Regions from separate parts of the Amycolatopsis sp. NBC_01480 genome, predicted to be linked through region 1. Evidence: riboswitches for the same ligand, from Rfam matches in the RefSeq annotation. Region 1 holds a riboswitch; the other holds the start of a gene.

The links. Region 1 has a riboswitch for thiamine pyrophosphate ahead of thiO (glycine oxidase ThiO). Riboswitches for the same ligand answer to the same signal wherever they lie in the genome.
Region 2: another riboswitch for thiamine pyrophosphate. It lies ahead of OG371_RS08025 (thiamine ABC transporter substrate-binding protein); the one in region 1 lies ahead of thiO (glycine oxidase ThiO).

The regions. Positions count from the first base shown of each region.
Region 1 covers NZ_CP109442.1:2,399,776-2,415,058, forward strand. Annotated here, with positions in the region: gene thiD (bifunctional hydroxymethylpyrimidine kinase/phosphomethylpyrimidine kinase) at 1-606, shown strand, start outside; gene OG371_RS11355 (MarR family winged helix-turn-helix transcriptional regulator) at 603-1,034, opposite strand; gene OG371_RS11360 (thiazole synthase) at 1,252-2,013, opposite strand; gene thiS (sulfur carrier protein ThiS) at 2,016-2,216, opposite strand; gene thiO (glycine oxidase ThiO) at 2,216-3,292, opposite strand; TPP riboswitch at 3,287-3,392, opposite strand; gene thiE (thiamine phosphate synthase) at 3,423-4,088, shown strand; gene OG371_RS11380 (hypothetical protein) at 4,092-4,919, opposite strand; gene OG371_RS11385 (threonine ammonia-lyase) at 5,075-6,019, shown strand; gene OG371_RS11390 (MFS transporter) at 6,064-7,590, opposite strand; gene OG371_RS11395 (GntR family transcriptional regulator) at 7,703-8,458, opposite strand; gene OG371_RS11400 (SIS domain-containing protein) at 8,604-9,647, shown strand; gene OG371_RS11405 (N-acetylglucosamine kinase) at 9,644-10,633, shown strand; gene OG371_RS11410 (DUF3159 domain-containing protein) at 10,744-11,412, opposite strand; gene OG371_RS11415 (SGNH/GDSL hydrolase family protein) at 11,689-12,516, shown strand; gene OG371_RS11420 (OmpA family protein) at 12,624-13,373, shown strand; gene OG371_RS11425 (LapA family protein) at 13,380-13,820, shown strand; gene OG371_RS11430 (DUF6932 family protein) at 13,893-14,372, shown strand; gene OG371_RS11435 (hypothetical protein) at 14,369-15,253, shown strand.
Region 2 covers NZ_CP109442.1:1,715,200-1,730,482, reverse strand. Annotated here, with positions in the region: gene OG371_RS08035 (hypothetical protein) at 1-198, shown strand, start outside; gene OG371_RS08030 (4a-hydroxytetrahydrobiopterin dehydratase) at 659-949, opposite strand; TPP riboswitch at 983-1,097, shown strand; gene OG371_RS08025 (thiamine ABC transporter substrate-binding protein) at 1,122-2,177, shown strand; gene OG371_RS08020 (ABC transporter permease) at 2,153-3,799, shown strand; gene OG371_RS08015 (ABC transporter ATP-binding protein) at 3,799-4,806, shown strand; gene OG371_RS08010 (ABC transporter permease) at 4,811-5,689, opposite strand; gene OG371_RS08005 (ABC transporter ATP-binding protein) at 5,686-6,699, opposite strand; gene OG371_RS08000 (LolA family protein) at 6,696-7,790, opposite strand; gene OG371_RS07995 (response regulator transcription factor) at 7,936-8,646, shown strand; gene OG371_RS07990 (HAMP domain-containing sensor histidine kinase) at 8,643-9,959, shown strand; gene OG371_RS07985 ((deoxy)nucleoside triphosphate pyrophosphohydrolase) at 10,093-10,482, shown strand; gene trpS (tryptophan--tRNA ligase) at 10,565-11,557, opposite strand; gene OG371_RS07975 (YciI family protein) at 11,764-12,063, shown strand; gene OG371_RS07970 (hypothetical protein) at 12,161-12,319, opposite strand; gene typA (translational GTPase TypA) at 12,534-14,462, shown strand; gene OG371_RS07960 (MFS transporter) at 14,532-15,283, opposite strand, start outside.

The DNA.
Region 1 (15,283 bases):
GTGGGCGCGGCGAAAACGGGCATGCTGGCGTCGGCCGAGATCATCCACGCCGTGGCCGCCGCGTGCGACCGCGCGGAGATCGGGCGCGACGCGAAAGTCCCCTTCGTGGTCGACCCGGTGGCCGCGTCGATGCACGGCCAGCCGCTGTTCGACGACGCGGGGCTGGCGGCGGTGCGCGACGAGCTGCTGCCGCGCGCCACCGTGCTGACCCCGAACCTCGACGAGGTGCGGCTGCTCACCGGCCTGACCGTCACCGACCGCGAGGGCATGCACGCCGCCGCCGTGGTGCTGCACCGGCTGGGCCCGAAGTACGTCCTGGTCAAGAGCGGCCACCTGCGGTCCGACCCGGAGTGCGTCGACCTGCTCTTCGACGGCTCGACGTTCGTGGAGCTGCCCGGCCGCCGCTACGAGACGCCCCACACCCACGGCGCGGGCGACACGATGGCGTCCGCGCTGACGGCCGGCCTCGCCAAGGGCATGTCCGTGGTGGAGGCGGCCCGGTACGGCAAGTGGTTCGTCTCGCAGGCGGTCGAGCACGCGTACCCGATGGGCGCGAAAATCGGGCCGGTGTCGGCTTTCTGGCGGCTGGCCCCGGAAGAGCGTTAGACCTCGTCGGAGAGCAGGGCCTCCAGCGCGGGCAGCGCGGCGGTGATGGCCTCACGGTCCTCGGGGGCCAGCCGGTCGAGCCGCCGGTTCAGCTCCTGCACCCGGGTGGACCGGACGCCGGAGACGAGCCGCTCGCCCTCTTCCGTCGCGCGGGCGAGCCAGGCGCGGCGGTCGACCGGGTCGGACTCGCGCGTCACGTACCCGGACTCGACGAGCGTGGCGATGATGCGCGACATGGTGGCCGCCGCGACGCCCTCCTTCGCCGCGAGGTCGCCGAGGCGCAGCTGCCCGGAGTGCACCAGCGTGGCGAGCGCCGAGATGGCGCCGTGCCCGGGCCCGGGGACCCCCGCCTGCCGCAGCGATCGCGAAAGCCGGCCGACGGCGAGGTACAACCGGCCCGCGACATCCTGGACCGAAGTGAGGGTCACGGCTGGCTCCTTCTGCCGCTTTGCCCGCCGCTGGTGCGCCGGAAAGGTGCCGTCAACCATACGGCCTGACCGTGCTCGATCCGCGTTAAACGCGGACTAAATCACCACTCTCCACACTCGACGCGGTCCGAACGCACCCATCGGCCTACCCCTTTGCGCCCGGGGCCGTTGATCCCGGGCCCTTGATCCCCGGCCCTTGATCACAGTGGACTCCCGCTCACCGGGGCGGGCTGGACGCGTGGGCCCAGAACCGCTGCGGCACCCGCCCGGCACCGTGGGCCAGCCGGCCGGCGACCACGGCGGAGCGCATCGCCGACGCCATGCGCTCCGGGTCGGACGCGCGAGTGACCGCCGTCGACAACAACACGGCGTCGCAGCCCAGCTCCATGGCCAAGGCGGCGTCGGAGGCGGTGCCGATGCCCGCGTCCAGCACCACGGGGACCGAGGCGCGCGAGACGATCAGCTCGATGTTGTGCGGGTTCCGGATGCCCAGCGCGGTGCCGATCGGCGCGCCCAGCGGCATCACGGCCGCGCAGCCGGCCTCCTCCAGGCGCAGCGCGAGCACCGGGTCGTCGTTCGTGTAGACGAGCACGGTGAACCCGTCGGCGGCGAGCTGCTCGGCGGCGTCCAGCGTCTCGACCGGGTCGGGCAGCAGGGTGCGGTCGTCGGCGTGGACCTCCAGCTTGATCAGGTCCGTCTCCAGCGCCTCGCGCGCCAGCCGCGCGGTCAGCACGGCTTCGGCGGCCGTCCGGCAGCCCGCGGTGTTCGGCAGCAGCCCGATGCCCAGGCGCCGCAGCAACGCGAGCACCCCGGAGCCGCCGCCGGTGTCCGCCTTGCGCATCGCGACCGTCGTCAGCTCCGTGCCGGACGCGACCAGCGCCCGCTCCAGCACGGCGAGGTTCGCCGCGCCCCCGGTGCCGATGATCAGCCGCGAAGACAGCTTGTGCGCGCCGATGACCAGCTGGTCCCCGTCCGTCATGCTCAACCTCCCTGGACCGCGGTCAGCACGTCGATGCTCGCGCCCTTCGGCACCACCGAGTCCGCCCACGCGCCGCGCGGGACGACCTCGCCGTTCACCGCGACGGCCACGCCCTGGCGCGCGGCCCCCTTCGCGTCGAGGACGTCGGCGACCGTGGTGTCGTCCGGGAACTCGCACCAGCTGCCGTTGACCTTGATCTCCATCAGACTCGCTCCTTCTCCAACAGGCGGGCGGGCGTGGCCGCGCCGATCTCGTCCGGCGGCGGCTCCCCGGCCAGCCAGGCGACCACGGCGTCCGCGGTCACCGGGGCCATCAGCAGCCCGTTGCGGTGGTGCCCGGTCGCCGCGAAGACGCCTTCGCCCAGTTCCCCGACGTACGGGAGGGCGTCGTGGCTCGCGGCCCGCAGCCCGGCGGCGATCTCGACCAGCTCGTACTCGGTGATGCCGGGCAGGATCCGTTCCGCGCCTTCCAGCAGCTCACGCACCCCACGCGCGGTGACGGCCTGGTCGAAGCCCGCCTCGTACTGCGTCGCGCCCAGCACCAGCTCGCCGTCGGCGCGCGGGACGAGGTAGATCGGCCGGCCCTCGACCATCGCGCGCACGGTGTATGGCGGGGGCGGCAGGCAGCCGCGGCGCGGGCGCAGCCGCAGGATCTCGCCCTTCAACGGCCGGACAGCGGACTCCAGCAGCGGGTGCAGCCGCCCGGTCCAGGCCCCGGCGGCGAGCACCACCGGCGCGACGCCGTCGAGGCCCTCCACCCGTTCCCGGCGGAATTCCACCCCGCGCCGGACGCACGCGTCGAACAGCGCGGTGAGCAGTTTCCGGTTGTCCACGGCCAGGTCACCGGGCACGTGCAGGCCACCGCGGACGGCGCCGACGCCGGGCGCGAGCCGCCGCGCCTCCCGGCCGGTGAGCTGCTCGACGTCGCGGCCCAGCGAGCGCAGGTAACCGGCCAGGATGTCCAGGTGCCCGGCGTCTGCGCTGTCGAACGCGACGACGATCGTCCCGTGCTCGGCCAGGCCCGGGTCAGTGCCCTCGGCGGCCAGCTCGCGGGCGAACAACGGCCAGCGCCGCAGCGACTCCTCGCCGAGGCTCAGCACGTGCTCCTCACCGGGCCACGCCTCGGTCACCGGCGCCAGCATCCCGCCGGCCAGCCAGGACGCCCCGCCGCGGGCGGGCTCGGGGTCGAAGACCGTGACGTGGTGGCCGCGCCGGGCCGCGCGCCAGGCCGCGGACAGCCCGATCACACCGCCGCCGACGACGGTCAGGTTCTCGCTCAAGGGAATCACGCTCCCTGCGCCGGCATGACCCGGATCAGGTTCCACGGTCGGAGCGGCAGCTCCCTCTCAGCCCGTGTCCCGGGCTCCCGTGCGGACGAGTCCACCGTAGCGCGCGGGTAACGTCGCCGCCATGCCCGCCTTGACCGGAGACCGGATCCGCGCGCGTCTGGCCGACGCCCGGCTGTACCTGTGCACCGACGCCCGCACTGCCCGCGGCGACCTGGCCGAGTTCGTCGACGCCGCGCTGGCCGGCGGCGTCGACATCGTCCAGCTGCGCGACAAGACCGGCGGCGCGCCGCTCGAAGCGAAGCAGGAGATCGCGGCACTGGAAGTGCTCGCGGAAGCCTGTGCCCGCCACGGTGCGCTGCTGGCCGTGAACGACCGCGCAGACGTCGCCCTGGCTGTCGGCGCCGACGTGTTCCACCTGGGCCAGGACGACATCCCGGTGCCGCTGGCGCGCCGGATCCTCGGCGAGGACGTGGTGATCGGCCGTTCGACGCATTCGGCCGAACAGGCCCAGGCCGCCGAGGCCGAGGACGGCGTGGACTACTTCTGCACCGGCCCGTGCTGGCCGACGCCGACCAAGCCCGGCCGGTTCGCCCCCGGCCTCGACCTGGTGCGCGCGACCGCTGCGGCCGGGCCGGCGCGGCCGTGGTTCGCCATCGGCGGGATCGACCTGGAGCGGCTGCCCGAGGTCCTCGACGCCGGCGCGTCGCGGATCGTGGTGGTCCGCGCGATCACCGAGGCCGAGGACCCCAAGGCTGCCGCCCGGACGTTGAAGAGCCGGCTGGGCTGACCGTCAGGGGTTCGCGTTCGTCGGCACGGCGGCCTTCGACTGGGGCTGGCTCGTCTGCGGCTGCGAGGTCCCGGTGCTCGGCACCGAGCTCGACGGCGGGTTGCTGTCCGTCGACGGCGAGGTCGACGGGGTGGACGAGGAGGTCGGCGCCTGCGAGGACGTCGGCGTGCTGGACGACGTCTCGGTCGGCGGCGCGGTGTTCTGCGACGTCGTCGGTGCGGTGTCCTGGCGGTTCTGCTGCTGGCTGGTGCCCGGGTTGCTGTGGTAGAAACCCGCGCCGGCCTTGCCGTTCGTGGCGCCTTCCAGGCCGAGCATGAACACGATCGCGATGGCCGTGGCGACCACGCTGGTGCCGATGATCAAGGGCCAGCGCAGCTTCCGGAGCTTGTCGACGAACGAACCGGCCGGCTCGGGCTCGGTCTCCCCGGCGCTGGTGTCCTGCGGACCGGTGAGCTTCGAGATCCGCACCGTCGGCATTTCGGACGGGTCGGCCGGGATGCGAGTCGACATGTACATGGTCGGCATCTGCGCCGGGTCTTCCACCGGTTCCAGGCCGCCGCCGTTGGTGCCACGGCGCTGCCCGGCCGTGGCCAGCACGGAGCGGGCCTTCAGCGCGGCGTCGCGCGTGCGCTGCAGCGAGCGCAGGTACAGCTCGCCGCCGACGGTGGTGACGATGCTCGCCACCCCGGCGCCGACCACGGTCCCGGCCACGCCGAGCGTCGAGCCCAGCAGTGCCGCCGTCACCGCGGCCAGCGCGGCGGCAAGCACCGGCGTCAGCCGCAAACCCTTCTTGGCATCCTGCCCGGACGTCTTCTCTTGCTCCTCGCTCATGATCCCGATCTGCTTGTCCCCGCCCAGTTTCCCTTGTTGGTTCCAACGTGTAAGTCGTCTGGGGAACTCCCTTCGTTGCCCATTGGTGAGCGACGCCACGTTGACTATCCATAATGGACGGACTAGAGCTCACATTCTCCTGACATAATCGGCACATGCGACTCGTGACGATCTCCGATATTGAGGCGGCCGCCCAGCGGGTGACGGGCACCGCCGTGCGCACGCCGCTGCTTCGCCAGCCCTGGGTTTCCGGTGAGCTGTGGTTGAAACCCGAGAGCCTGCAACAGATCGGCGCGTTCAAGATCCGCGGCGCGTACAACGCGATCGCCGCACTCGAAGACACGGACCGCGCTCGCGGCGTCGTCGCGTATTCGAGCGGTAACCACGCGCAGGCGGTGGCGTACTCGGCGCACACCTTCGGGATCCCGGCCGTGATCGTGGTCCCGGACGTGGCGCCGCGGCTCAAAGTGGACGCCACCCGCCGCTGGGGCGCGGAGGTCGTGGAGGTGCCCATCGCCGAGCAGGCGCCGGCCGCGCTGGCCATCGCGCAGGAGCGCGGGCTGACGCTGATCCCGCCGTTCGATCACCTCGACGTGATCGCCGGGCAGGGCACCATCGGCCTGGAAATCGCCGCCGACCTGCCGGACGTCGACACCGTGCTGGTGCCGGTGAGCGGCGGCGGACTCGCCGCGGGCATCGGCACGGCGATCAAGGCGCTGTGCCCGGAAGCGAAGGTCTACGGCGTAGAGCCGGAGCTGGCCGCGGACTCGGCCGAGAGCCTCCGGGCCGGCCACCGCGTCGAGTGGCCGATGGAGCGGCGCGCCCGGACGATCGCCGACGGCCTGCGCGCGCAGCCCTCCGAGCTCACGTTCGCGCACCTGCGGACGGTGCTCGACGGCATCGTCACGGTGACCGAAGACGAGATCCGCGACACCGTGCGCGCCCTCGCCCGGCAGGCCCGGCTGATCGCCGAGCCGAGCGGGGCGACCGCCGCCGCCGCGTTCCTGCACCACGCCGGCGAGCTGCCGGGCGGGCGCACGGTGGCCGTGGTCTCCGGCGGGAACATCGACCCCGCGCTGCTGGCGGAGCTGCTCGCGTAACCAGGCTCGTGAGTGTTCATGCCGGTTCTAACCGTCATGAACACTCACGAGCTCTTCACCGGGCGGATGTAGGTCGGCGGGCCTTCGACGCCGCAGTGGAAGCAGTCGCCCGGGTGCGGCGACTCCTCGGCCGGATGGGCCGTGGCCGGCCCGGTGTCCTCGGCGACCGCGGTGTCGGCGTCGGCAGAGCCGGTCTCGCCGGCCCCGGCGCCGAGCACGCCGTTGTGAATCCCCAACGCGATGAGGCCGCCCGCTACCGCCAGCACGGCGCAGATGAGCAGGGCCATCCGCCAGCCCGCGGTCAGCGCGACCGGGTCGCGGTAGGCGGAACCCGTCAGCCCGGCCGCGGCGGGCAGCACGGCCACTGCCAGAAGTCCACCCGATCGGGCGATCGCGTTGTTGACCCCCGAGGCGACGCCGGCGTAGCGGTCCGGGGCCGCCGCGAGCACCGTCGCGGTCACCGGGGCCACCACCGTCGCCAGGCCGAGGCCGAACACGACCACGGCGGGCAGCACCGAGCCGAGGTAGGACGAGCCGGGTTCGACGCGCATCAGCAGCAGCATCCCGGCCCCCACCACGATCGGGCCGACGACCAGCTGCAGCCGCGGCCCGATGCGCTGCGCGAGCGCGCCGGAGCGGCCCGAGAGCAGCAGCATGATGATCGTGATCGGCAGCCCGGCGAGCCCGGCCGCGGTCGGCGAGTAGCCCAGCGAGACCTGCAGCTGCATCACCATCAGCATCAGCACGCCGCCGAGCCCGGCGTAGACCACGAACGTCAGCGCGTTGGACAGCGTGAACGTGCGGTCGCGGAACAGCGAAGGCGGCACCAGCGGCTCGCGCGAGCGGTGCTGGAGCCAGACGAACGCGCCGAGCCCGAGCACGCCGACGACCAGCGCGACCAGCACGATCGGGTCGCCGATGCCGCGGCCGGGCGCCTCCACCAGCGCGCCGGTCACCCCGGCGAGCCCGAGGGCGCCGATCGCGGCGGCGCCGAAGTCCGGGTGGCCGGTGGCCGCGGTGTCCCGCGACTCCGGCACGTAACGGCGCGCCATCAGCACCACGATCACCGCCACCGGCAGGTTGATCAGGAACGCCAGCCGCCACGACCAGACCTGTACCAGCAGGCCGCCGACCAGCGGGCCGACCGCCGCGGCGATGCCGCCGAGCCCGGACCACGCGCCGATCGCGCGGGCCCGGTCGTCGTGCGCGAACGAGGACTGCAGGATCGCCAGCGAGCCGGGGGTGAGCAGCGCGCCGCCGATGCCCTGCAGGATCCGGAACGCCACCAGCATCTCGGTGGACGTCGCGGCGGCGCACAGCCCGGAGGCGACGCCGAACCACACCACGCCCACGAGGTACACGCGACGCCGCCCGTAGCGGTCGCCGAGGGAGCCCGCGACCAGGATCAGGGCGGCCAGCGCGAGCAGGTAGCCGTCGAGGATCCACTGCAGGCCCGCGACGGAGGCTTGCAGCTCCTCGCCGATCCGCGGCAGCGCGACGTTGACCACGCTGCCGTCGAGCATCGCCATGCCCGAGCCGAGGATCGTCGTCCAGAGCACGCCCCTGGCCATCGGCGTGCCCCAGCGGATCCCGGTGGCTTCGGCCGCGGTCACCGGGCGCATTTCAGGTTCATGCGCACACGGTGGCCCGGCGGCGGTTCGGGCGCAAGCACCCGAACCGGGCCTACGGAAGCAGTGTCGTGACGAACTTGTAGCGGTCGCCGCGGTAGATCGCCCTGGCGAACTCCACCGGCTTGCCGTCGGTGGCGAACGAGTGCCGGGTCAGCATCAGCACCGGCATGCCGACGTCCGCGCCGAGCATCTCGGCCTCCTGCGGGCCGGCGAGCGAGGTCTCGATCGTCTCCTCCGCGCGCTCCAGCTCGACTCCGTAGTGCTCGCGCAGCACCGCGTACAGCGAGCCGCCCGCCGTGATGTGCTTGCGCAGCCCACGGAACCGGCCTAGCGGCAGGTGCGTGGTCTCCAGTGCCATCGGCTGGGAATCGGCCAGCCGCAGCCGCCGGAGGCGGAGGATCTTCGCGCCCGCGCGGATCGCCAGCAGCTTCGACAGCTCGCCCTCGACCGCCAGCTCCTCGAGCTCGATCAGTTTCGACGACGGCTTCAGGCCCTGCTTGCGCATGTCCTCGGTGTACGACGAGAGCTGGAGCCGCTGCGCGAGCTTCGGCTCCGCGGCGAAAGTGCCCTTGCCCTGGACGCGGTGCAGCCGGCCCTCGGCGGTCAGGTCCGCCAGCGCCTGGCGCACCGTCGTGCGGGACACGGTGAACTCGCCCGCCAGCGCCCGTTCCGTCGGGATCGGCGAACCCGGCGGCAGGGCGTCGAGCAGATCCAGCAGATGCTGCTTCAGCGCCCAGTACTTGGGTTCGCGCTGCCCGCGCACACCCGCGGCAGTCCCCGCCTCACCCGCGGGGGATGTCTCCAACATGAACGGCTCCCTCACTAACGCGCCACTTCCCCATCAGGAAACGTACCCTTCACCACAAACGCTCCGCCCGGCTAGCATTGGTCTAGACCTGACCGCACGCCGCTCAGCACACCCGGGGCCCGGAGTCCCGGCGGAGAGGAAAGTGATGACCCAACAACATCCCGGCGAGCACATGGCCGCGGAAATCTCGGAGCAGCCTGCCGTACTGGCCGGGCTCGTCGAGCGGCAGGCCGGAATTGCGGAAGTAGCTGAAAGGATTTCACAAAACCCCCCGCGTTTCGCTCTGCTCGCCGCCCGTGGTTCCAGTGATCACGCTGCGTTGTACGCGAAGTACCTGATCGAGGTACTCCTCGGCCTGCCCGCCGGTCTAGTGTCGCCGTCCACCGCAACCCTTTACGGCGCACGCCCGGATCTGCGTGACGTGCTCTTCGTCACCGTAAGCCAGAGCGGCGGCTCGCCGGACCTGATCGAGGTAACCGAGGCGGCGCGTCGGCAGGGCGCGCTGACCGTCTCCGTCACGAACACACTCGACTCGCCGTTGCGCGCGGCGGCGGAGCTGGGCGTGGACATCGGCGCGGGCGTCGAGAAAGCCGTCGCGGCGACCAAGACGTACTCCGCGACGTTGCTCGCGCTGTACCTGTTCATCGACGCCATCCGCGGCGGCAAGGGTGCCGACGCGGAGAAGCTGGGCGAGCTGGCGCAGCAGACGCTCGACGGTGCGGCCGAAGGCGTTCAGCGCGCCGTGGACCGTTACCGCTTCGTCGACCGAGTGCTCACCACCGGCCGCGGCTACTCGTACGCGACCGCGTTGGAGGGCTCGCTGAAGCTGGCCGAGACGAGTTACCTCGCGGCCCGGGCGTACAGCGGCGCGGACCTGCTTCACGGTCCCGTCGCGGCGGTCGACGGCGAGACCGCGGTGCTCGCGGTCACCAGCGCCGGGCAGGGCGGCCACGCGATGGCCGAGGTGCTCGACGCCGTCAGCAAGCGCGGCGCCGACGTGCTCGCGGTGGGCTCGGCGTCCGCGGAGGTGCCGGCCGCGCTGCGGATCCCGGTGGCGCCGTCGGCCGAAGAACTCGCGCCGATCTTGGAAATCCTGCCCATCCAGCGGATCGCGCTGGGCCTCTCGCTGGCCCGCGGCGGCGACCCCGACAGCCCGCGCGGGCTGCTGAAGGTCACCAAGACCCGGTGAGCTTCGTCGTAGGCGTGGACGCCGGCGGCACGTCGACCCGGGCGATCGTGGTCGACGCCGCCGGCGTTGTGCTGGGCTCGGCCTCGGGCGAAGGCGCGAACCCGAACGCCCATTCGCCCGAGGTCGCGGCCGGCCGGATCGCGGACGCCATCGCGGCCGCGCTCGACGGGCGGACCGGCGTGGTCGCCGCCGTGGTCGGCATGGCCGGGGTGAGCAAGCTCTCCGACCCGGGCGTCGCGGCGGTGTTCGACGCGGCGTGGCAGCGGATCGGGCTCGGCGGCGTGGTCCGCACGGTGGCCGATGCCGAGGTCGCGTACGCGTCGGCGACCTCGGCCCCGGACGGCACCGTGCTCGTCGCCGGCACCGGCTCCATCGCCTGCCGCATCCGCAAACGCCGCACTGCGGCCAGGGCGGGCGGCTACGGCTGGCTGCTGGGCGACGAGGGCTCGGCGTACTGGCTCGGCCGCGAAGCGGTTCGGTCCACTTTGGCGGCACTGCGCGGCGGCGCCGACCTCACCGGGCTGCCGGCCGCCGTGCTCGCGGCTGCGGCCGGACCGTCCGCTGTGGACTCTCTCGCTTCCGGTCAGCCGACTTTCCACATCGGACCCGTCGAGACGGAGGCGGACCGGGCCGCCACCGCGAACGCGCTCATCACCAAGGCCAACGCCGAACCGCCCGTGCGGCTGGCCCGGTTCGCCCCGCTCGTGAGCGCCGCGGCGACCGCCGGGGAGCCCGCCGCGGTGGAGATCGTCGCCCGGGCAGCCGATTTCCTGGTCTCACTGGCGCTCGCCACGCGCGAGCCTGGCGAGTCGACCCCCCTGGTTCTGGTGGGCAGTGTGCTCGCCGAGGGCAGTCCGGTCGGCGCCGCCGTGCGCTCCGGCCTGGCCGGCCTCGACGTGCTGACCAGCTCCGACGGGGTGCTGGGGGCCACCTGGCTGGCCGCGGTCGACGCGTGGGGCGAGACGGCCCCGCGGCCCGCCCCCTAGTGAATACGACCGAAAATTCGTTCAAAGAGCCGAAAGCGTCGACTCAGGCCCGGTGATCCGGGTACCGTAGGCACCGGCCCCCGGACCCTCCCCCCTCGCCGGGGGCCGCCTTATGTCCCGGGCCGGTCGTCCGCCCCGGATTCCTGGGCCACTCGCAGGCCCGGATGCTCCGGCGGCAGGGACTTGTACAGCACCCAGCCGCTCACCGCGACCGTCGCCGCCACCAGCGGCCAGGAGAGCACGGTGCGCGCGATGCCGAGCACGACCACCTGCCCGGCCCACCACAGCAGGCCGTAGACCACCACGCGCAGCAGGTACTGCAGCACCCACACCCAGCTCGCCCACGAGTAGGCGCGCAGCAGCGCAGGGTCACGGCGCCAGCGGGTCTTCTGGCCGACCAGCAGTCCGACGATCACGCCGAGCAACGGCCAGCGCACCACGATGCTGGCCGCGAAGAGCAGCGCGCTCGCCGCGTTGGACAGCAGCTGAAGCAGGAAGAAGTCCTCCGCGCGCCCGGTGTGCAGCGCGATCAGCGCGGCGATCACCACCGCGGTGAGGCTCACCACCACCGCGCGCGCCTTGCCGCCGCGCACCACGCGATAGCCGCCCAGCAGCACCGCGACGCCGATCGCGACGCCGGCGCCCCACGCGATCGAACGCCCGGAAGCGAGCCAGCCGACCACGAAGGCGGCCGGCGGGATGCTCGCGTCGATCGCCCCGCGCCGGCCGCCCAGGATCTGCGTGAGCGATTCACGCGCTGGCGTCGTCTCGTCGGTCACATTCACAGCCTGCCGGATCTCGGCCGGAGCCTCCCGGCCGGGAGACCTTCACCACATCAGGTGTCCGATTCAGCCCCGTGCGAGCAGTTCACCGGGCTACCGAGTGGTGAAGTTCGCGTAATACGGGGGCGAATCGGACCGACAAAGGAAGAGACTGTGACTTCCAGCTGAATCAGGGGTGGCTTCCGGGAAGGATACGGGGACGTCCGACTGTTAGTTGGGGTGTACAACTACATGTCGGGGGCAGGCGCGGCATGACGGGAAGGGGAACCCAGCGTGTACGGAATCGACAGTTACGTGGCTATCGGTGACAGCTTCACCGAAGGCCTCAACGACGGACTGCCGGACGGCTCCTTCAGGGGCTGGGCGGATCGGCTCGCGGATGTCCTCTCCGGAGGTGAGCCGGGTTTCCAGTACGCCAACCTGGCCCTGCGCGGCAAGATGCTCGACGAGATCATCGACGAGCAGCTGCCGATCGCGCTGGAGCTGAAGCCCGACCTGGTCACCCTGTGCGCCGGCGGCAACGACATCATCGTGCCGGGCGCGGACGTCGACGCCGTGGCCGCCCGCCTCGAAGCCGGCGTGGCGAGGCTGCGCGCGGCCGGCATCCCGGTGGTCATCTTCAACGGCCCCGACACCAAGTCCCTGTCCGTGATGAGCGTGCTCCGCGGCAAGGTCGGCATCTACAACGCGCACCTGTGGGCGATCGCGGAGCGCCACGGCGCGAAGATGGTCGACCTGTGGGCGATGGAGCCGCTGCACGACCGCCGTGCCTGGAGCGACGACCGGCTGCACTTCACGCCCGATGCGCACCGCCGCATCGCGCTGCACACCGCCGAGGTGCTGGGCGTGCCCGTGGACGAGGACTGGCGCGTGCCGTACCCGGCGAGCACCGAGCCGGCCACCTGGATCACCTCCCGCCGGTCCGACCTCACCTGGACCAAGATGCACCTGCTGCCGTGGATCCGCCGCCAGCTCAAGGGCGAGTCCATGGGTGACGGACTGTCACCGAAGCGGCCGCAGCTGTCGCCGCTGGTGCAAGCGGAGGCCGCCGCGCTGGAAATCGAGGTCCACAACTTCCGCGACAACGCCGCCGCGTCCTGACGCTGCGTTCCCTGCTCCCGCCCCAGCACCTCGGCTTGAAGCGGAGCCACCCGAACGGCGGCCACGACCAGGTCGCCAAGGTGCGTCCACCGGCCTATGGTCCCTTTATGTCCGGTGCACGCGGCTGGCTCCGCCTGATCCCCCTCGCGGTGGTCGTGACGGCCCTGCTCGCGGGGCTGGCGACGTGGGTGAGCGGGTCCGGCATCGAGTCCGGCCTGGGCGAGCGGTCACGCTCCGCGCTCACCGCGGCCGGGATCACCGGCGGTGACGTGACGTTCTCCGGCCGCGAAGCGACGTTGTCCGGCTTCCCCGCGGAGCAGGCCGGCCGCGCGCTCGGCATCGTCCAGGGAGTGGACGGGGTCCAGTCGGCGCAGGTTTCCGGCGGCGGCACACCGTCCACGCCCGCGCCGTCGCCGAGCAGCGCGCCGTCCACCACCGCCCCGCCGCCGAGCCCGTCCACGCCGCCGACCACACCGTCCGCGCCGCCGACGGACCGCGCCGGTGTGCAGGACGAGCTGGACAAGCAGCTGGCCAGCACCCCCGTGACGTTCAAGCCGGACAGCGCGCAGCTCACCGACGACGGTCAGCAGGCCGCGCGCGGAATCGCGAAGCTGCTTTCGGCCGCGCCGGACAACCTTCGCTACCGCATCACCGGGCACGTCGCCGACGGCCCGGGCGGGCGAGCCGCCGCGCTCCGGCTCGCCCAGAGCCGCGCGCGGACCGTCGTGCGGCTGCTCACGGACGAGGGCGTCCCGGCGGACCGGCTCCTCGCCCACGGCACCAGCGTGACCGCGCCGGGCGCCGGCGGCTCCGGCGACAGCGACCGGCGCGTCGAGATCACAGTCGAAGAGAGGTGACGGCGGATGCTCTGGCTCTTCGGGCAGATCTGGCTCTGGTTGCTCGTCGCGTTCCTGCTCGGGGCCGCGGTGATGTGGCTGCTGATGCGCGCGACGCGGCCGAAACCGTTGGCGGAGCACGAATTCGACGAGTACGACGAGGCGGATGAGGAACCGCTCGACGTGCCGGCGCCGCTGGAGGCCGAGCGGACGCAGTACATCCCGGTCGGCCGTTACGAGCACGAGGACCACCCGCAGCCCGAGCGCGTTTACAACGACTACCCCGAGGTCGACCCGGACGAGCCCTACGAGCCGGAGGACCACGCCGAGGGCCGGCTACCGGAGCCCGAAGCGCGGCTGTCGGGTGATCTCGGCTGGCCCGCCGCGGCGGAGACCGACGCCGAGACGACCGGCGAGTGGCTGCGGACGGACCAGCCCTCACCACGGCAGCCTGGGCGCGGTGGCTGACACCCACCTGGTAAGTTCGGCTACGCACTGTGAGCGGGAGCCGGCGAGCCCCGGACGAGGTCAGGAGGTCCGATGGCGCTCCCGCACTGGACGCCGCAGAACCTGCTGCCGCCGGGCCGTCACCCCGCGGACCTGGCCGATGTCTACGAGCGGCTGGTCTTCGACGCGCCGTACCAGAACGAGCGCGAGATCCTGTTCAGCGCGCTCAACAGCTACCTCGGTGTCGCCCGTCGGGTGATCTCGTCCGGGCGCGCGTGGGTCAGCGGCGCGTTCGTGACGCGGACGACGCCGCACCCGCCGCAGGGCCTCGACGTGGTGCTGATCCCGGACGAGTGGGGCGCGCTCAAGCGGCTCGACGACCACGGGCGCACCGCGTTGTACGGCCTGCTCACCCTGCGCGGCATCATCGTCGGGCAGCCCGCGATGTACCTCGACCAGGTGCAGCCGGTCGGCGGCATGCTCGACGGCTTCCTGTGCCGCCCGGGCGACGAGGACGTGTGGGAGGCCGTGTGGGCCGACGGCGGCAAGGGGTTCCCGGAGATGGTCTGGTGAGGAACGAGTTCCGCCGCATCGCCGACGAGGTCCCCGGCGGCACCTGGCTCGACGACCTGGCGCGTGCGTCCGCGATGGCGGCCAACGCGAAGTTCGAGCGGACCTCGCGCTCGCCGCTGCTGCACGTCTCGGTGATCGGCGAGACGCACATAGACGCGTACACCTTTTCCGACATCAGCCGCGCATTGCAGGACGCGACGGCGAAGATCGGCCACATCATCCGCAATCCGTCCAATGAGGTCACCTTCGTCCAGCAGGCCGACCGGGACAAGGCGCCGCTGATCCAGCGCGGCCAGGCGGGCAACGCGATCTTCTTCGGCTTCCCCGAGCCGGCGCTCGACGACGCGTTGATCCACGACGGGATCGAGACGCTGTCCGAGCGCGCGGTCAAGGAGCTGTGCGACTTCCTCCCGGCGAACGGCTCCGACGATGGCGCGCTCGACGCCGTGCTGCTGCAGCGCGACACGGTCCGCAACGCGGTGAGCGACGTGGTCAACGCGGTCAGCAAACACGCGGGCATCGGCATGGCGCTCACGCCGACGGCGGGCGAGCAGCTGACGCGCAGCATGACCACGGAACAGGCGCGGGTACTGCAAGGCAGCCTGCGTGAATCACGCGAGGCCGTCGGCTACGAGACGGTGAGCGGACGGCTCGACGGCGTCCGCACGCGGCGGCGGATCTTCTACCTGGAGCGCGAGTCCGGCGGGACGATCCAGGGCGCGGTGGCGCCGGACCTGCTGGACCAGATCAAGGAGAACCTCGACCGCCCGGTGACGGCGCGGCTGCGCGTGGTCCGCACGACCACCATCGACGGCCGGCGCGGGCGCCCCGTGCACGAGCTGCTGGAGATCACGCCGGAAGTGAACCTCTTCGATCATTGATTGGCCCCGCCGCCATTCACCACCGTGAAT
Region 2 (15,283 bases), 680 kb from region 1:
GCGGTGCAGGACATCGCGGCGAAGGCGCGGGGACCTGGCCAAGTCGATGGTGCCGGAGCGGCCGCCCCAGGTGCCATTGCCGCCGCCGCCCGCGGACTACGTCAAGCACCTCGGGCCGTGGGTGGCGGACCACCCGGACAAGCCCTGACGTGTCTCAGCGGTGCGCTCAGCACACGTCAGGCCTGGCGCGATCGGTGATCACGTGGGGCCTCTGGAGTGCCGGATTCGATCTTCGCGAATCCGGCCCTGTCAGCGGCCCCACGGCTCAGCTTGCGCGGAGACTCAGCCGATCAGGCCGAGCACCAGGACCGCCAGCAGGGTGACGGCCGTGGCGAAGGTCGTGACCCAGGCGCGCTGGGAGGTGGAGAGGGTGGCGGAAGTGCTGTTCATGACGTGTCCTAGCGGGGCGAGTGCCGGATATTCCGCTGGATTAGCGCATCGATCATGGAGTGTGTTACCGCCTGTGGCTGAGATCACGGCGGTTACGCACGGTGTGCCAGAGCACACCGCCCGCGGCCGCGACCATCAAGCCGAATGAGACGGCTCCCACCACGATTGCCTGAGTCATCCCCTGGTCCTCCCTGCGTTGATGAAACCTCGTAGGGAGGACGCGCGAGAAGGGCCCAGGTGTTGCCGCGGTATCGGAGATCACACCTGGTCAGAGGGCTGCGAGGACCTCATCGATCTGGCGGGCCAGTGCGAAGTCCTTCGCTGTCAGGCCGCCTTCGGAGTGGGTGCTGAGGCGGAAAGTGAGCGTCCGCCAGCGGATGTCGATGTCCGGGTGGTGGTCGGCGGCCTCCGCCAGGACGGCGACGCGGTCTACCGCCTCGATCGCCTGCGGGAAGCTCGCCAGCTCAGCTGTGCGGATGATCGTCACGTCCGAGCGGTGCCAGTCGGTGAAGCTTCGGAGGGCCTCGTCGGCCTGCGAGTCGTTCATGATTTTCGCCATGTGCCCAATGGTGATCCCGTCTCGGCTAGGCTGCACGGTTGCCACGGGAGTCCGGTACGCCGGGCTGAGAGGCGGGTGCCCGTAGACCCGCGACCGTTCGCACCTGAATCCGGATCATGCCGGCGCAGGGAGGCTCGTTCTCCTGCCGCCGGCCAGTGCAGGAGGACAGCAGATGAATCCGCGGACCGCACGCTCGGCGCTGGCGGTGGCCACGGTCACCGTGCTGGCGAGTGCCTGCTCGTTGTCCGGCGGCTCGGGCGGCGGCGCCCAGCAGACCCCCGAGGTCACGCTCGTCACGCACGACTCGTTCGTCGCGCCCCAGGACGTGCTCGACGCGTTCCAGCGCCAGTCCGGGCTCAAGCTGAAGGTCGTCAAATACGGCGACGCCGGCGAGCTGACCAACAAGCTGGTGCTCACGAAGGCGAACCCGATCGGCGACGTCGCGTACGGCGTCGACTCGACGTTCGCCTCCCGGGCGCTCGGCGAGGGCGTCTTCCAGCCCTACACCAGCCCCGAGGCGGACCGCGGGCCGCAGCGCTACTCCGTGGACCCCGAGCACCGGCTCTCCGCCGTGGACCTCGGCGACGTCTGCGTGAACGTCGACTCCGGCTACTTCACCAGCAAGGGCCTCGCGGAGCCGAAGACCTACGACGACCTGGCCGACCCGAAGTACAAGGACCTGACCGTCGCCGAGGACCCGGCCACCGCGTCGCCCGGGCTGGCGTTCCTGCTGGGCACCATCGCGAAGTTCGGCGAGCAGGGCTGGCAGGGCTACTGGACCAAGCTCAAGGCGAACGGCCTGAAGGTCGACAGCGGCTGGGAAGAGGCCTACACCAAGGACTTCTCCGGCTCTTCGGGCAAGGGGCCGCGGCCGATCGTCGTCTCGTACGCCTCCTCGCCCGCCGCCGAGGTGGGTCCGGACGGCAAGCCGCGCACGAAGGCCCTGCTCGACACCTGTTACCGCCAGGTCGAGTACGCGGGCGTGCTGACCGGCAGCAAGAACCTGCCGCAGGCGCAGAAGGTGGTCGACTTCCTGCTGTCCCAGCAGTTCCAGACCACGGTGCCGGCGAACATGTACGTCTACCCGGCGCGCCAGGGCGTCGACCTGCCCGCGGGCTGGGCGCAGGTGGCGCCGCTGCCCTCGAATCCGGCCACGCTGCCCGCCGACCAGGTACAGGCCGGCCGCGAGAAGTGGATCGGTGCATGGCGCTCGCTCATGGGGGCCTGACCCCGGCGCGCACCCTCCGCACGGCCGGGCTCGCGCTGCTCGGGCTGCTGCCCGTGGCGTTCCTGGCGGTGTTCTTCGCCTGGCCGGTGGTGGCGATCGTCGGCCGCGGCTTCTCCGCGGGCGGCGTCGACACCGTGCTCGCCGACCCGCAGACGTGGCGGCTCGCCGGGTTCACCCTGGCCAGCGCGGCGGCGTCCACGGTGGTCGCCCTGCTGGCCGGCCTGCCGGTCGCGTACCTGCTCGCGCGCGTGCGGCTGCCCGGCGTCGGGCTCGCGCGCATGCTGGTGCTGGTGCCCTTCGTGCTGCCGACGGTGGTGGTCGGCCTCGCCTTCCGCGCGATCTGGCCGGACGGCGGCGTGCTGCCGCTGGTGCTGGCGAACGCGTTCTTCAACGTCGCGGTGGTCGCGCGGACCGTCGCCGGGCTGTGGTCGCACCTCGACCCGCGCGCGACGGAGGCGGCCAGGGCGCTCGGAGCGTCGCCGTGGCGGGCGTTCCGCACGGTGACGCTGCCCGCACTCGGACCGGCCGTCGCGTCCGCGGCCGCGGTGGTTTTTCTGTTCTGCGCCACCAGTTTCGGCGTGGTGCTGATCCTCGGCGGCGGCCAGTACCGCACGCTCGAGACCGAGATCTACCTGCGCACCGTCGACCTGCTGGACCTCTCGGGCGCGGCCGCGCTGTCGCTGATCCAGTTCGCGGCCGTGCTGGCGGCGCTGGCGCTCGGCGCTATGGCGCGGCGGCGCCGGGAGAACGCCGTCCGGCTGCGGTCCGCGCTGGTCACGGCCCGCCGGCCGCGCGGTGGCGAGTGGTGGACGGTCGGCGCCGCCGCCGTCGTGCTGGCGCTGCTGATGACCCCGATCGTCGCGCTGCTGGCCGAGTCGGTGTCCGGCGAGAACGGCTGGAGCCTCGCCGGGTACCGCGCGCTGTCCGGTAACGGCGCGAACGACGCGTTGCAGGTCTCCGGCTGGACGGCGGCGAAGAACTCGCTGGCCGCGGCCACCGACGCCACACTGCTCGCGATGGCCGTGGGTGTGCTGGCCAGCGTGGTGCTGGTCGCGCTGCGCCGCGCGCCCGGCCGGCTCGCGCGCGGCATGGGCGAGACGATGGACGCGGCGTTGATGCTGCCGCTGGGCGTCTCCGCCGTGACGGTGGGCTTCGGCTACCTCATCACGCTCGATGCGCTGCCCGGCGACCTGCGGACGTCGCCGATGCTCGTGCCGCTCGCGCAGGCGCTGGTGATCATCCCGCTGGTGGTGCGGATGGTGCTGCCGGTGCTGCGCGCGGTGGACGTCCGGCTGCGCCAAGCCGCGTCGACGCTGGGGGCGAGCCCGGTGCGAGTCTGGCGCGAGATCGACTTCCCGCTCACGGCCCGCTCGCTGGTCGCGGCCGCGGGGTTCGGTTTTGTCGTGGCGCTGGGCGAGTTCGGGGCGACGAGCTTCCTCGCCCGCCCGGACGCGCCGACGCTGCCAGTGGCCGTCGCGACGCTGATGGGGCGGCCGGGCGAGCTGAACAACCAGATGGCGTACGCCGCGTGCGCGCTGCTGATGGTGGTGACCGTGGCGGCCGTCGCGCTGATCGACCGCTTCGGCTCGGTCCGCGGGCACGGCTCGGTGGGGGAGTTCTAGTGGCGCTTTCGGTACGGGACTTGACTGTCCACTATGGATCGTTCGCGGCGGTGCGCGGCGCGCGCCTCGACATCGCCGACGGCGAGGTGCTGGCGCTGCTCGGCCCGTCCGGCTCGGGGAAATCCACGCTGCTGCGCGCGATCACCGGGCTGGAGCCGTCGACCTCGGGCTCGGTGCGCTGGGACGGCACCGACCTCGCGCCGGTCCCGGTGCACCGGCGTGGCTTCGGCCTGGTGTTCCAGGACGGGCAGCTCTTCCCGCACCGCGACGTCGCCGCCAACATCGCGTTCGGGCTGCGGATGCACGGCGTGCCACGGCGCGAGCACGCCGCGCGCGTGAAGGCGTTGCTGGACCTCGTCGGGCTCACCGGTTTCGAACGACGGCGCGTGACGGAGCTGTCCGGCGGCCAGGCCCAGCGGGTCGCGCTCGCCCGCGCGCTGGCGCCGGAGCCGCGGCTGCTCCTGCTGGACGAGCCGCTGTCCGGATTGGACGCGGGCCTGCGTGAGCAGCTCGCCATCGACCTGGCGGAGTTGTTGCGGCGCAACAAGATCACTGCCCTGCTGGTGACGCACGACCAGGAGGAGGCGTTCACGCTCGCCGACCGGGTCGCGGTGCTCGACGCCGGGGAGATCCGTCAGGAGGGCGCGGTCCGGTCCGTCTGGCAGCAGCCGGTGGACGACGGCGTGGCGCGGTTCCTGGGCGTGACCTCGTTCGCCGACGGCGTCGCGGAAGGTGGAGTGGTGCGGACGCCGCTCGGCGACGTCACGCTTGCCGCGGTCCCGGACGGCCCGGTGCGGCTGGGACTCAGGCCGCATGCGTTGCGTGTAGCGGAAACGGGCATCGAGGGCGAGGTGACGGCCGCCGTCCACCGCCGTGAGCACGTGCGGCTGGTGGTCTCCGTGAACGAGTCCACTGTGGACGCCGTCGCGCCGGTGACGGCGGATCTGCGCGCGGGCGATCCCGTCCGGCTCACTCTGGACCCGGACGGGATCGCCGTCGTCGGTTGAATACTCAGCCGTCGCGCGTGGTGAGGCGGGCGTACGCGATCGAGAGGCCCACCACGATGTAGCAGACCGCGCGCAGGGCGCCTTCGCCCAGCATCGTGGACGACATCGGATCCTGCAGCACCTCGGCCGGGGCCAGCGTCCAGTTCTGCGTGAGCAGGAACGGGTGCAGCCAGTTCAGTGAGGTCAGGAAGCCGAGGATGGTGAACACGATGTTCCCGGCCAGCACCGAGGCGACCACGAGCATCGGGTGCTCGGTGAAGCTGGACACGGCCAGCGCCACCGCGCCCACCGCCCACAGCTGCAGCACGATCCAGGCCGCCGCCAGCAGGATGCGGCCCAGTGCGTCCACAAGGGACAGTGTGGTGCCGGACAGGGTGAACAGCCCGCCGGTGCCGTTGATGATCAGCCCGGTGACCACCCCGGTCACGCACATGGCCAGCACCGCCACCACCGAGACGGTCGCGACGCCGAAGGCCTTGACCGCCAGCAGCCGGCCCCGGCTGACCGGGGCGATCAGCCAGCCGCGCAACGTGCCGTGGGCCGCCTCGCCCGCGATGGCGTCCGCGCCGGCCATGGCCGAGGCCAGTGGCAGGAGCAGCGTCAGCGTCATCACCATCGCGGCGATGGGCAGCACCAGCGCGTTGTTGACCGCCGCCCCCACCAGCGCGGCGCCGCTGTCGGCCGGGCCGCTGCTCACGTCGGACTGGTTCACCAGCGTGAGCCCGACGCCGATCACGATCGGGATCAGCGCCAGCAGCCCGAGCACGGCCAGCGTGCGCGGCCGCCGGAAGATCCAGCGCAGCTCGGCCGCGACCAGCCTGGGCAACGGCACCGTGTCGTGGCCCAGTCGCGGCGCGGGAAGCGCGATTGCCTGCGTGGTCATGCGTCCCCCTCGGAATCGGCTGGAACGGAAGAACCGGCCGCCGGGCCGCCTTCGGTGAGCCGGGCGAACAGGTCCTCCAGGCCCGTGCGCGCCCGGGTGGCCTCGTGGACCGCGACCCCCGCGCCCACGAGCACCTCCAGCACCCGGGGCGCGGCCGTCGCGGTGAGGTCCGCGCGGACCCCGTCCGGCGTCAGCCGGGCCCCGATCCGGTTGTCCCGCAACGTTTCCACCGCGAGCTCGGCGTCGGGCGTGCGCACGAGCAGCGCCGCGTTCCCCGACTCCAGCAGCTCGGACAGCTCCCCCTGCGCGACGACGTTCCCGGACTGGAGCACCGCGACGTGCGTGCATGTCGCCTCGACCTCGGCGAGCAGGTGCGAAGAGACGAGCACCGTGACGCCGTCGGCGTGCAGCTCGGCCACGATCCTGCGGATCTCCCTGGTACCAGCAGGGTCGAGGCCGTTCGTGGGCTCGTCGAGCACGACCATCTTCCGCGGCACGAGCAGCGCCCCCGCGAGCCCCAGCCGCTGCTTCATGCCGAGCGAGTAGCCCTTGTACCGGCGCCGTGAGGCATCGGTGAGGCCGACGCGCTCCAGCGCCGTGTCGACCGCGGCCGGGATGCCCGCCGAGGTCAGCCGCGGCTCGGCTGCCGCGAACCGGATCAGGTTGTCCCGCCCGGAAAGGAACGGGTGGAAGCCCGGCCCCTCGACGAGCGCGCCGACGTCCGGCAGCGCGTGCGCCGCGCCGTCCGGCATCGGCCGGCCGAGCAGCTCCACCTCGCCCTCGGTGGGGCGCACCAGCCCGAGCAGCATCCGGATCGTGGTGGTCTTGCCCGAGCCGTTCGGGCCGAGCATGCCGAGCACCGCGCCTTCGGGCACATCGAGGTCGACGTGGTCTACCGCGACCGTGCCGCGGTAGACCTTGCGCAGGCCCCGCGTCCGCGCGGCGAGCGGGACCGCCGGGGCGGGCGCCTCCTGAGAGGTGCCCGCCCCGGCCTCGACCGTGCTGGTCACTTGGTGCCCAGCGCTTCGTACAGGACCTGCTCCGGCACCGCGCCGGCGGCGAACCGGCCGTCGTCGGTCAGCACCGCGCCGCCCACCTTGGTGGTGAACAGGTAGCCGCTGCCCCAGGTGCCGCTGACGCGCTTGGCGACCCGGCTGAGCAGCTTCTGCGGGTCCATGCCCCGGCCTCCGGCCGAGCCGGACGACTGCTTCGGCGCGAGCGCGTCGGCCGGCAGCTTGCCCGTGATCACCGTGTCCCAGCCGTCGCCGACGACCTTGGTGGCCTGCTGGGCCTGCTGGGCCTCGGCCTTGGTCTGGTCATCGACCTTGGCGGTCTTCTCGGTCACCTTCGCGCCCTTCGGCGGGGTGAAGGCGAACTCGCTCGCCGCCTGCGGCGTGAACTCGATGTCCGAGAACGCCAGCTCCAGCGCCGGGGTGGTGGTTCCGTTGCTCAGCACCGAAACCCGCAGCGGCATCCGGGTCTGCGAGTCGACCGCGACGCGGATCTCGCGCAGCAGCGTGCGCTCGGTCGGCTTCGGGGTCAGCACCAGCTCGTACGCCGGGCGGTTGGCCACCGTGGCCGTGCCGTCGACCGACACGGTGCTGGTCTCGCGGACCTTCGCGAGCAGCTGCGGGGCCGCCGTGGCCGGGTCCGTCATCTTGGACGCGTCCGCGCCCGCACCGGGCTTCGCGGCGATGTCCGCCGGGATCGTCGTCTTGGTGGCGGTGTTCTTCTGCGAGCTGTAGTCCCAGACGGTGGTGCCGTCGTGGATGATCGTCTCCTGCGAGCTGCCCTGCGTGAGCGAGACCTTCGACTTGCCCGCACCGTCGCTGAACACGTGCGCGGAGTCGACGTTCAGCGCGCTCGCCCCCGGGATCGCGTTCCCCACGTTCGGCAGGCCGAGGTTGTTGCTCACGCTCACCGTGCCGTCGAAGGCCCCCGGCTTCGCGGTCATCACGGACTGGACCAGGTTTTCGGCGCTGACCTCCGGCAGTTTCGGCGCGGCTCCGGCCGAGGCGGGCATGGCCACGACCACGAGCCCCCCGACGCCGAGCGCGGTGCCGACTACTGCGGCGGTGATCGCTTTCTTCTTCGGATCCATGGTGTCTCTCCCTGTGTTTCCGAGCCCCAGTGTGCCCGGCTCCCGGCTCAGAGGTTTCCCTCCCGAGGCTGAGATACCCCTGAATGCTCGGCCGTCGCGGCTGAGATCGCGCTGAGAGCTCGCGCAGGAGCAGCGCAAACCGGTCATGATGAGCCTCGTGAACCCTCGAGTGCTGGTGGTGGACGACGAGCCCGGCGTGCGCAAGGCGCTTCAGCGCGGGCTGCGCGCGGAGGGCATGGACGTGGTCACGGCCGCCGACGGGCCGACCGGGCTGCAGCTCGCGCGCACCGGCACGTTCGACGTGGTGCTGCTCGACATCATGCTGCCCGGCCTGTCCGGCTACCGCGTGCTGGAACGGCTGCGCGCGGAGAACGTGGTGACCCCCGTGCTGCTCGTTTCGGCCAAGGACGGCGAGGTCGACCAGGCCGACGGCCTCGACCTCGGTGCGGACGGCTACCTGGTGAAGCCGTTCTCCTTCGTCGTGCTGGTCGCGCAGGTGCGCGCGACGCTGCGGCGCGCCGGGCCGGACGCCTCACGCGGCGCGTTGAAGCTCGGTGCGCTGGAGGTCGACCGCGCGTTGCGGCAGGTGCGCTGGGACGGCGCCGAGGTGCCGCTCAGCCCGCGGGAGTTCGCGCTGCTGGAGGTGCTCGTCGGCCGGGCCGGCACGGTGGTGACGAAGGACGAGCTGCTGCGCGCGGTGTGGGGTGAGGAGCAGGCCGTGACGCGGAACCTGGTGGAGGTCTACGTCGGCTACGTGCGGCGCAAGCTCGACGCGGTGGGCGCGGGCTCGCTGCTGCGGACCGTCCGAGGGCACGGCTACCTGGCTTCGGACGCTGAGCTGGACGAGGTTTTGTGATCGGCTCGCTGTCCTGGTGGCGCGGTCGTTCGCTGCAGGTGCGCATCACGGTGCTGGCCACGACGATCACCCTGTTCTGCCTGCTCGGGCTGGCCACGCTGGCGGCGAACCGGCTGGAGCCGCTGCTGGTGGACTCCGTCGACCACGAGCTGACGGCCGCGCTCAACTCGGCGACGGCGGAGGTTTCGGCCGGGCAGCCGCTGACCGCGCGCGACCCGGTCACCGTGCGGGTGCTGGACATCGCGGGCGGCTCCCTCGACGGCCGCGCGGCGCCGCGGCTGGACTCCACGCAGGTCATGCAGCTCAAGGCCGGATTGCCCGTGCAGACCGGTGATTCGCGCTGGCGCGGCCAGGTCGTCACCGTGCCGGACGGCGCGCAGCGGCTGGTGCTCGCGGGCGCCGGGCTGGTCGGCTTTGCCGCGGCGGTGGAGTACGGCGGGGTCTGGCTGGTGGTCGTCGCGCTGGTGGGCGCGGCGGTGGCCGGGCTCGCGACGTGGCTGGTGGTGCGGTTCGCGCTGCGGCCGGTGGCGCGGATGCGCGGGCTGGTGCGCGCGTTGCCGCCGGGCTCGCGGCTGCCGCTGCCGACGTCGCACGACGAGCTGCGCGCGCTGGCACAGGAGTTCAACGCGCTGCTCGTCCGGCAGGAAGAGGTGAGCGATCGGTTACGCCGCTTCACCGGCGACGCCGCGCACGAGCTGCGTTCGCCGGTCGCGTCGATCCGGGTGCAGGCCGAGGTCGCCGTCACCAACCCGGATCCGGAGCTGGCTCAGGAGACGCTTTCGGACATCCTCACCGAGGCCGAACGGCTTTCGTCCCTTTTGGACGGTCTGCTGTCGCTGGCCCGTTCGGACGCCGGCGAGGTGCCGCCCGCGGAGCCCGTGGAAGTGGTGACGGAAGTCCGCGCGGCCGTCGATCGGCTGCCCGCAGGGGCGCCGGAAACGCGCGTGAGCACCGCCGTTCCGCAGGCCTGGGCTTCGGCCGCGCACTCGGAGGTCGAGCTGGTGCTGGACAACCTGCTGCGCAACGCTTCCCGTTACGCCACCGGGCAAATCGTGGTTTCGGTGCTCGCCTCGCGCGGCCACGTGCGCGTGGTCGTGGACGACGACGGGCCGGGCATCGCGCCCGAGCACCGGGCCAAGGTCTTCGACCGCTTCTACCGCGTTTCCGACGACCGGGCGCGCGCGTCCGGCGGCACCGGACTGGGGCTGGCGATGGTCGCCGAGGCCGTGCGACGGCGCGGCGGGCGCGTCCGCGTCGGAGAGTCCCCGGACGGCGGTGCGCGGTTCGAAGTGTCCTGGCGGGCGGCGCGTTAGGCAGGGGTTGCCTGCGGATGCTCTGAAGGTGGCCTTGAGGGCATATAGGTCTCTCATGGTGGCCTTCAGAGCACAACGGGCAGGGGTGAGGGCTGGGCACTCGGCGGGTGGGTGGGTGCGGGAGACTGTCCGGATGGACGGGGTCATCGTCGGGGCCGCGCTGGTGCGCGACGGAAAGCTGCTTGCCCAGCAGCGGGCGTGGCCGCCGCATCACGCGGGGCAGTGGGAACTGCCCGGTGGGCGCGTCGAGGAGGGTGAGACCGACGCGTTCGCGCTGGCGCGTGAGTGCCAGGAGGAGCTGGACGTCACCGTCACCATCGGGCAGCGCGTCGGCGCCGAGGTGCCGCTGCCGGGCGGCAAGGTGCTGCGGGTGTACACCGCCGCGCTGATCTCGCCGGGGGAGGAGCCGCGCGCCGTCGAGCACACCGCGCTGCAGTGGGTCGGGCCGGAAGACCTCGACGACATCGACTGGCTGCCCGCCGATCGCGGCTTGATCCCGGACCTGCGCGCGCTGCTCGTCTGAAGCGTGCCGGGATGACGCTTTCGCTTGCGGCACAAGCGAAAGCGCCACCCCTGGTTGGACGGCCCTGGTTGGACGCGGCTCTTCAGCCGGCGCCGATCAGCCGCAGCGCCGCCGAAACGCGGTGCGCGCCCCGGTCCGCCGCCCGCGCGGCCCCGGCCTTGCGCACCCGTTCCAGCTCCGCGACGTCGCCGAGCAGCGCTTTCGTGCGCTCCCGGATCGGCCGCAGCTCCTCGATCACGGCGTCGGCGACCGCGTCCTTGAGCACGCCGTAGGACGCGTACTCGTCGGCCAGCTCGGCCGGATCACCGCCGGTGCACGCGGCGAGCACCTCCAGCAGGTTCGCGATCCCCGGCCGGGTCTCCGGCGCATACGCAGGCACTGAACCGCCGTCGGTGCGCGCGCGGCGGATCTTGCGGCGCACCTGGTCCGGCTCGTCGAGCACGAACACCACCCCGGCCGAGTCGTGCGCGGACTTCGACATCTTCCGGGTCGGGTCGGCGAAGTCCTTCACCCGCGCGCCCGTCAGGGGAAGCACGGCCGTCGGCACGGTGAACACTTCGCCGTACGTGGTGTTGAACCGCTTGGCCAGCGTCCGCGCCAGCTCCACGTGCTGCCGCTGGTCCTCGCCGACGGGCACCTCGTCGGCGCCCTGCAACAGGATGTCGGCGGCCATCAGCACCGGGTACGTCAGCAGGCTGAGCCGGACGCCGGCCTGGCCGCCGGGCTTGCCGTCCACCTCGCCGCGGGCCGATTTCTCCTTGAACTGGATCATCCGCGCGGCCTCGCCGTACGCGCAGGTGCACTCGAGCACCCAGGTCAGCGCGCCCAGGTCCTTCGCGATGTCGGACTGCACGAACACGCGCTCCGGCGGGATGCCCGAGGCCACCAGCACCGCGAGCTGCTCAGTCGCGAGCGAGCGGAGCCGGGCCGGGTTGTGCTGGGTCGTCATGGCGTGCAGGTCCGAGACGAAGTACAGGTCGTCGGGCCCGCCGTCGGACGCCCAGCGGCGCATCGCGCCGAGGTGGTTGCCGAGCTGGGTGTGGCCGGACGGGGTGATGCCGGACAGCTGGACCATGGGTCTTTCCTCTCCCTGGATGTGCCCCGGGAGGAGACCCGCAGAAAGCGAGAAGGCCGCCCACCGGGGCGGCCTTCGCTGGTATGTCAGCGCAGAACTTCGGGGCCGCCGAGGGGCGGCCACCACTGGTTGTTCGGCGCGAGCATGGGTCACAGTCTAGGGCACATCCGGATGCCGTGGGGCGGCCCCGGGGCTACCGTCGGGGGATGTTCGTCGTGCTGCTCAACTACACCGCGCCCATCGAGGAGATCGACTACGTGCTGCCGGACCACGCGCAGTGGCTCGCGAAGCAGTACGAGCAGGGGCACTTCCTCGCTTCGGGCCGCCGGAACCCGCGGATCGGCGGCGTGATCATCACCCGCCCGATGGCCCGGGGGAAACTCGACGCGATCCTGGCGACCGACCCGTTCTCGGTGCAGCACCTCGCGCAGTACGAGGTGATCGAGTTCTCCCCGACGAAGACGGCGCCGGAGCTGCGGCTGGTCAACGAGGCCGTTCCGCACTGACTTCCAGGCCCGGTCGCGCGACGGTGTGAGCAGGCTCGCACTGTCACCGCTGCCACTGCTCGCGAAGACCGGGCCGAGCCGCGTCGCGGAACCCGGCTCAGGCGGCCTTGACCAGGTCGTTCTTGGCCTTTTTCAACGCCAGCACCGGGCATTTCTTGCAGCGCGGCTTCGACCGGCAGCACTTCTTCTTGACCTTGCCGGCCTTCATCAGCTTGCGCACGACCGCCCGTGGGTCGGCGGGGTGTTTCTTGCCCACGAAGGCTCCCTTGTCGCCGGTGACGTCCGGGTTTCCAGCTTAGGTGAGCCTAACCGATCCAGGGGCGTGGCGGTACTCACAGTTCGGCGGGAGGTATGATTGTGGGGTCCGCGTGTGGCCAAAGCCGGCCATGCTGCTCGGGGACGTGCTCGCACGCACGGATTCCGCCCGCGACGCGGCCGCCCACCCGCCTTTGAAGTTCAGGAGTCTTCGCGTGCCCGCAGCCAGCGCCACCGCCGTCGAACCCGGCCGCGCGTCCGGCAAGACCCGGCCCGACCTGCGCAACGTCGCCATCGTCGCACACGTCGACCATGGCAAGACGACCCTGGTCGACGCCATGCTCCGGCAGTCCGGCGCCTTCGCCGAACGCGCCGAGATGGTCGACCGCGTGATGGACTCCGGTGAGCTCGAACGCGAAAAGGGCATCACCATCCTGGCCAAGAACACCTCGATCCACCGCCAGACGCCCGAGGGCCAGGTGACCATCAACGTCATCGACACCCCCGGCCACGCCGACTTCGGCGGCGAGGTCGAGCGCGGCCTGGCCATGGTCGACGGCGTCGTGCTGCTGGTCGACGCCAGCGAGGGCCCGCTCCCGCAGACCCGCTTCGTGCTGCGCAAGACCCTCGAGGCCGGCCTGCCGGTGATCCTGGTGGTCAACAAGACCGACCGCCCGGACGCCCGGATCTCCGAGGTCGTCGAGGAGACCCACGACCTGCTCCTGGAGCTGGCCAGCGACATCGAGGACGCCGACCACGACGCGATCCTCGACCTCCCGGTGGTCTACGCCTCCGCGCGCGCCGGCAAGGCCGCGCTGGAGCAGCCCGCCGACGGCGAGGTGCCCGAGAGCGAGAACCTCGACCCGCTGTTCGACACTCTGCTGCGCCACGTGCCGCCGCCCGCCGCGGACCTCGACGCGCCGCTGCAGGCGCTGGTCACCAACCTCGACGCGTCCAACTTCCTCGGCCGCATCGCGCTGATCCGCATCCACGCCGGCAAGCTGCGCAAGGGCCAGACCGTGGCCTGGATGCGCGAGGACGGCACGGTGCAGAACGTGCGCATCTCCGAGCTGCTGGTCACCGAGGCGCTCACCCGCGTCCCGGCGACCGAGGCCAGCGCGGGCGAGCTCGTCGCCATCGCGGGCATCCCGGACATCACCATCGGCGACACCCTGGCCGACCAGGAGAACCCGGTGGCGCTGCCCCGGATCACCGTCGACCAGCCGGCCATCTCGATGACCATCGGCGTGAACACCTCGCCGCTGGCCGGGCGCAACGGCGGCGACAAGGTCACCGCGCGGCTGGTCAAGGCCCGCCTCGACCAGGAGCTGATCGGCAACGTCTCGATCCGCGTGATCCCGACCGAGCGCCCCGACACCTGGGAGGTCCAGGGCCGTGGCGAGCTGGCGCTGGCGATCCTGGTCGAACAGATGCGCCGCGAGGGCTTCGAGCTGACCGTCGGCAAGCCGCAGGTGGTCACCCGGGTCATCGACGGCAAGGTGCACGAGCCGTTCGAGCGCCTGTCCATCGACTCGCCGGAGGAGCACCTCGGCGCGATCACCCAGCTGCTGGCCGCGCGCAAGGGCCGGATGGAGCACATGGGCGGGCACGGCACCGGCCGGCTCAAGCTCGACTACGTGCTGCCGGCCCGCGGCCTGATCGGCTTCCGCACCGACTTCCTCACCGAGACCCGCGGCACCGGCATCGCGAACCACGTGTTCGAGGGCTACTTCCCGTGGGCGGGCGAGATCCGCACCCGCCACAGCGGCTCCTTGGTCGCCGACCGCACCGGCCCGGTCACCGCGTACGCGATGATCCAGCTGGCCGACCGCGGCACCTTCTTCGTCGAGCCGGGCGCCGAGGTGTACGAGGGCATGGTCGTGGGCGAGAACCCGCGCTTCGAGGACCTCGACATCAACATCACCAAGGAGAAGAAGCTGACCAACATGCGTCAGTCCTCCGCCGACGTGATGGAGACGCTGGCCCGCCCGCGCAAGATGGGCCTGGAGGAGGCGCTGGAGTTCTGCTCGGTCGACGAGTGCGTCGAGGTCGCGCCGGAGGTCGTCCGCGTCCGCAAGGTCACGCTGGAGATCTCGACCCGCGCGAAGGAGCGTTCGCGCGCGAAGAGCCGCGACCAGGGCTGACGTTTCACCGGCCGTCAAGGCCTCCTTGCCTACCTTGAGCGTAGATAAGGAGGCCTTGACGGCTTTTTCTCATGTGGCAGGGACCGCACTGCCGTGCCGGTGCAGGACCGCGACCCCGGCCGTCGCCAGCGTCGCGAAGACGCCCAGTCCACAACAGACCCAGCGCAACGCCGTCGTGTAGTCCGGGCCGGCCAGCGCGTCGTGGGTGAGGGCGGCCAGCACGGCGCCCACCACGGCGATGCCGATGGTCTCCGTGGCCAGGCGGGAGGCGTTGAACATGCCCGCGGCCACGCCCGCCTGGTCCGGCCGCACGCTGCCGATCGCGAGGCCGTCGAGCAGGCCGGTGGACAGACCCATGCCGGCGCCGGTGAGGGCCAGTGGCACGAGCAGCGTCCACGGCGTGCTGGACGGGCCGATGGTGATCAGCCCGAACGCGCCGGCGGCAGTCAGCGCGACTGAGCCGGCCACCATCACCACCGCGGGCAGCCGTCGGGCCAGCGCCGCACCGGCCGTCGGCAGCAGGACGGCCGGGCCGGTGAGCAGCAGCAGCCACGCGCCCGCCGCGCCCGGGCCCAGCCCGACCACGGAGATCAGGTACGACGGCAGGTACACCAGCAGCGGGATCAGCACGAACACGATCGACCCGGCGGCCACGGACAGCGCCAGGAACCGGCGGTTCGCGAGCACGGCCAGGTCGAACATCGGGTCCGCGCTGCGCCTCTCGACGGCCGGGAACACCGCCGCGAGCACCACCACCAGCCCGAACGACGCGAGGATCACCCAGCTGCCGAAGCCCAGTTCGGGCGCCTCGACCAGCGCGA